Regions from separate parts of the Streptomyces sp. NPDC031379 genome, predicted to be linked through region 2. Evidence: riboswitches for the same ligand, from Rfam matches in the RefSeq annotation. Region 2 holds a riboswitch; the other holds the start of a gene.
The links. A riboswitch is a leader RNA that binds a small molecule or an ion and turns the genes downstream of it on or off. The one in region 2 is predicted to bind glycine.
Positions count from the first base shown of each region.

Region 1: it holds a riboswitch for glycine, as region 2 does, so the genes downstream of both, gcvT (glycine cleavage system aminomethyltransferase GcvT) here and gcvP (aminomethyl-transferring glycine dehydrogenase) in region 2, are expected to answer to the same signal.

Region 1 is NZ_JBVIIT010000028.1:50,847-53,290, reverse strand. Features, by position in the region: gene ACZ5CW_RS33705 (AAA family ATPase) at 1-600, opposite strand, end outside; glycine riboswitch at 780-872, shown strand; glycine riboswitch at 873-985, shown strand; gene gcvT (glycine cleavage system aminomethyltransferase GcvT) at 1,029-2,156, shown strand; gene gcvH (glycine cleavage system protein GcvH) at 2,274-2,444, shown strand, end outside.
Region 2 is NZ_JBVIIT010000006.1:10,322-12,765, reverse strand. Features, by position in the region: gene gcvP (aminomethyl-transferring glycine dehydrogenase) at 1-1,322, opposite strand, end outside; glycine riboswitch at 1,497-1,591, opposite strand; gene ACZ5CW_RS10285 (PRC-barrel domain-containing protein) at 1,711-2,082, shown strand; gene ACZ5CW_RS10280 (DNA polymerase IV) at 2,239-2,444, opposite strand, start outside.

The DNA of each region.
Region 1 (2,444 bases), on a different contig from region 2:
TTCGCCCCGCTCGACCGCGCCGAGCAGCCGGGCGGTCGTACGGCGGTGGCGGCGGAAGGCGTAGCGGGAGACGCCCCGGCCGCGCTCGCGCTGCCCCGCGCGGGCGGTCTCGGGTGTGACGTCGAGCAGCAGCAGATGCAGGGTGCCGCCGCGGCGGCGGGCCTCGCGGGCGAGCCAGGCGCGCACCCAGGTCTGGGTGCCGCAGTCGTGCACGACGACGCCCTCCTCGGTGCGCAGCGCGCGGCGCAGTCCGGTGTAGTGGGCGAGGCGGACCAGGGGGCGGTAGAGGGCGTACGGCAGGCCGCGGGGCACACGTGCCGCGAAGCGGTCGCGGGCGTCCTGGGAGTCGATGCGCCGGCCGGAGACCGCGCGGTGCATCAGCGTGGACTTGCCGCTGCCCGGCAGGCCGGTGACCACGACGACGTCACGGGGGTCGAAGACCAGGGCGCGGGGGCTGCGGCCGGCCCGGTCGCGCAGATCGCGGACGACCGGGGCGGGGCGCTCCGCGCAGCGCTCGCGGGCGGAGGCGGAGGGCTGCTTCGGCACCGCGACGCCGGTCGTGGTGGCGGGTGCGGCGGCGTACGCCGTGGTCCTCTTCACCGTGATCGTCCTCCCCTGTGGGCTCGGTCATACCCATGCCCGCTGTGTGTAAAGAGAAGGTAATGGCGGAGGGTCGGCGGTTCGGTGCGCGTACTGCCACAGGTCGGTTACAGAAGCGGACCCTGACGGGCGGGGGCCCGGCGTGCAATGATGTGCCCGCCAACTGCATACCGGCCGCTTGAATCCGCGCGGGAGAGTCCCCAGGTCACTGGGGCGCCGAAGGAGCAAGTCCCTCCCTTGAATCTCTCAGGCCCCGTTACCGCGCGGGCGAGGCACATCTGAAAAGCGGGTCGCTGTGACAGTGGCTCCACCCAAGGTGCAAGCCGTGATCGTCCCTGTGGCGGTCGTGGCGAACCTCTCAGGTTCCGATGACAGATGGGGAGGAACGTTCCTCGCCCCGTCCGTGTGCCTTGGGAGACGACCGACCGATGAGCAGTACCGAACCCACTGAGCTGCGCCACACCGCGCTGGACGCGCTGCATCGCTCGCTCGGTGCGACGATGACCGACTTCGCCGGCTGGGACATGCCCCTGCGCTACGGCTCCGAGCGCGACGAGCACCTCGCGGTGCGGACCAGGGCCGGTCTCTTCGACCTCTCGCACATGGGCGAGATCACCGTCACCGGCGCCGGGGCGGCCGCCCTCCTGAACTTCGCGCTGGTCGGCAACATCGCCTCCGTCGGCGTCGGCCGCGCCCGCTACACCATGATCTGCCAGGCCGACGGCGGCATCCTGGACGACCTGATCGTCTACCGCCTGGCCGAGACCGAGTACATGGTCGTGGCCAACGCCTCCAACGCCCAGGTGGTGCTGGACGCGCTGACCGAGCGGGCGGAGGGCTTCGACGCCGAGGTCCGCGACGACCGCGACGCCTACGCGCTGATCGCCGTGCAGGGCCCGGAGTCCCCCGGCATCCTGAAGTCCCTCACCGACGCCGACCTGGACGGCCTGAAGTACTACGCCGGCCTGCCCGGCACCGTCGCCGGTGTGCCCGCGCTGATCGCCCGTACCGGCTACACCGGCGAGGACGGCTTCGAGCTGTTCGTCAAGCCGGAGCACGCCGTGCAGCTGTGGCAGGCGCTGACCGAGGCGGGCGAGGGCGTCGGCCTGGTCCCGTGCGGCCTGTCCTGCCGGGACACGCTGCGCCTGGAGGCGGGCATGCCGCTGTACGGGCACGAGCTGACCACCTCGCTCACCCCCTTCGACGCCGGGCTCGGCCGGGTGGTCAAGTTCGAGAAGGAGGGCGACTTCGTGGGGCGCGAGGCGCTCACCGAGGCCGCCTCGCGGGCCGAGCAGAACCCGCCGCGGGTGCTCGTGGGCCTGGTCGCCGAGGGCCGTCGCGTCCCGCGCGCCGGGTACGCCGTCGTCGCGGGCGGCGCGGTGATCGGCGAGGTCACCTCCGGCGCCCCCTCCCCCACCCTGGGCAAGCCGATCGCCATCGCCTACGTCGACGCGGCGCACGCGGCGCCCGGCACCGAGGGCGTCGGCGTGGACATCCGGGGCAGCCACGAGCCGTACGAGGTCGTGGCACTGCCGTTCTACAAGCGCCAGAAGTAGACACTGGGCGCGGTACGTCCCGACGACGTGACCCTGCGCACATTCCCCCCTGCTCACGAGCAGCTTCAGCAGTCCCCCCTTCACCAGCACTCCCGCGCGTACAGGAGAATTCAGGCCATGAGCAACCCCCAGCAGCTGCGCTACAGCAAGGAGCACGAGTGGCTGTCGGCCGCCGAGGACGGCGTCTCGACGGTCGGCATCACGGAGCACGCGGCCAACGCGCTCGGCGATGTCGTCTTCGTCCAGCTCCCCGAGGTCGGTTCCACCGTGTCCGCGGGCGAGACCTGC
Region 2 (2,444 bases):
TCCAGCTGGGCCCGGCCGGTGGTCTCGTCGCAAGCCATGGAGACGTGGTCGGCGTCGACCGGACGCAGGTTGACGCCGCCCGCGCGGGCGGCGGCGACGACCTCGGCGGCCTTGCCGGGCACGCGCGCGGTGACGGTGTCGAAGTAGGTGCCGTGGACGATCTCGACACCGCCGGCCCGCAGGCCCTCGGCGAGGATCGTGGCGTAGCGGTGGGTGCGGCGGGCGATGGTCCGCAGGCCCTCCGGACCGTGGTAGACCGCGTACATGCCGGCCATCACGGCGAGCAGCACCTGCGCGGTACAGATGTTGCTGGTGGCCTTCTCACGGCGGATGTGCTGCTCACGCGTCTGCAGCGCGAGCCGGTAGGCCTTGTGGCCGTCGGCGTCGACGGAGACACCCACGAGCCGGCCGGGCAGGCTGCGCGCGAACTTCTCCTGCACCGCCATGTAGCCGGCGTGCGGCCCGCCGAAGCCCATCGGCACGCCGAAGCGCTGGGTGGTGCCGACGGCGATGTCCGCGCCCAGCTCGCCCGGCGAGGTCAGCAGGGTCAGTGCGAGCAGGTCGGCGGCGACGGTGACGAGGGCGCCCAGCTCGTGCGCCTGGTCGATGACCGGCTTGATGTCCCGTACGGCACCGGAGGCGCCCGGGTACTGGATCAGCACGCCGTTGATCTCGCGTGCGGCGATCTCGGCCGGGATGCCGTCGCTGAGGTCGGCGACGACGACCTCCACGCCGGTCGGTTCGGCGCGGGTCTCGATGACGGCGATGGTCTGCGGCAGCGCGTCCGCGTCGACCAGGAACAGGCCCTTCTTGTTCTTGCCCATGCGCCGGGACAGCGCCATCGCCTCGGCGGCGGCCGTGCCCTCGTCCAGCAGGGAGGCACCGGAGGTGGGCAGTCCGGTCAGCTCGGCGACCACGGTCTGGAAGTTCAGCAGGGCCTCCAGGCGGCCCTGGGAGATCTCCGGCTGGTACGGCGTGTAGGCCGTGTACCAGGCCGGGTTCTCCATGACGTTGCGCAGGATGACCGGCGGGGTGAACGTCCCGTAGTACCCCAGCCCGATCATGGAACCGAGAACCTGGTTGCGATCGGCGAGCGAGCGCAGCTCGGCGAGCACCTCTGCCTCGGTGCGGGCGCCCGGCAGGTCCAGGGCGTCGGCGTTCTTGATCACGTCCGGGACGGCGGCGGCGGTCAGCTCGTCGAGGGAGCCGTAGCCGATGTGCGCGAGCATCTTGGCCCGCGCTTCCTGGTCGGGTCCGATGTGGCGCTGCTCGAAGGGGATGCCCTGCTCGAGTTCGGAGAGCGGAGTGCGATGGGCGGTCATTGCGGAGGCCTCCTGGTCTGACGCGACCTTCGAGGGGCACCCCGGTACGGATACCCCGACGGCCTCCCCCTCTGTCATCTCAACCTGAGAGCTTCACCGGGCGCCCGAGGGACCCGGCTTTCACCGTCGGTGAGAGCGGACGCCGTCGACACCCGCTCTGCTTTCCAGAGTGACCTCGTCCGTGCGGTACGTGTGCCTGAGAGATTCCGGGGAGGATTTGCTCCTTCGGCGCCTCCGAGATGATCGGAGGACTCTCCCGCATGGGGTCAGCAGCCGCTGTCAGCCTACCAGCGAGGTCAACGCCTGAGCCTTCGAGTGGCCGCCTCCCTGATTGTGCTCTTTTGTAGTGCTTACGGATGAGTTGCGACCACGTGGAGGGAGAGGGACCGTGCAGACCGACATCGATCCGCGCAACCTGATCGGCCGCAAGGCGTTCGACCGCACTGGCACCAAGATCGGCACCATCGACGAGGTGTATCTCGACGACGCGACCGGCGTGCCCGAGTGGGCGGCCATACGTACCGGCCTGTTCTCCCGGGACGCCTTCGTCCCGCTGGAGCCGAGCGAACTGATCGACGGCGCCCTCCGGGTCCCCTTCGACCGTGCCCTCATCAAGGACGCCCCCGACTTCGGCGTGGGCCGCCACCTCTCCCCCGAGCAGGAACTCCAGCTCTATCACCACTACGGCCTCGACCTCGCCCCGCCTCCCCCGTTCCCCGACCACGACTTCGGCAGACTGGCAGGCACGGAGGAATCCTGACCCACCCCCGCCGGACCGCCCCGCACCCACCGAACCACCTCGGGTCCGGGGCGGAGCCGCGTGTCAGCCACCGCTCGACCGACCGAGCCCCTGACAAACCCCTGCACCGCCCCGCCTCCACCGAATCCGACTCGAGGTCCGGGGCGGAGCCGCGCGTCAGTCGGCACTCGGCGGACCGAGTCGGACGGGTGGGCGGGCGAGATCCGCCACCAAGGGCAACGGCTCCGCCGGCTCCAGCGCAGGATCGTCGACGAGAAACGTCCGCACCCGCCCCGGCAAGGACTGCGGCGTCTCGAACCGCACGGTGACCCGCCCCACCCCGCTCCCCTGCACCCACCCGGGTCCCCACTCAGCGTGCCGCA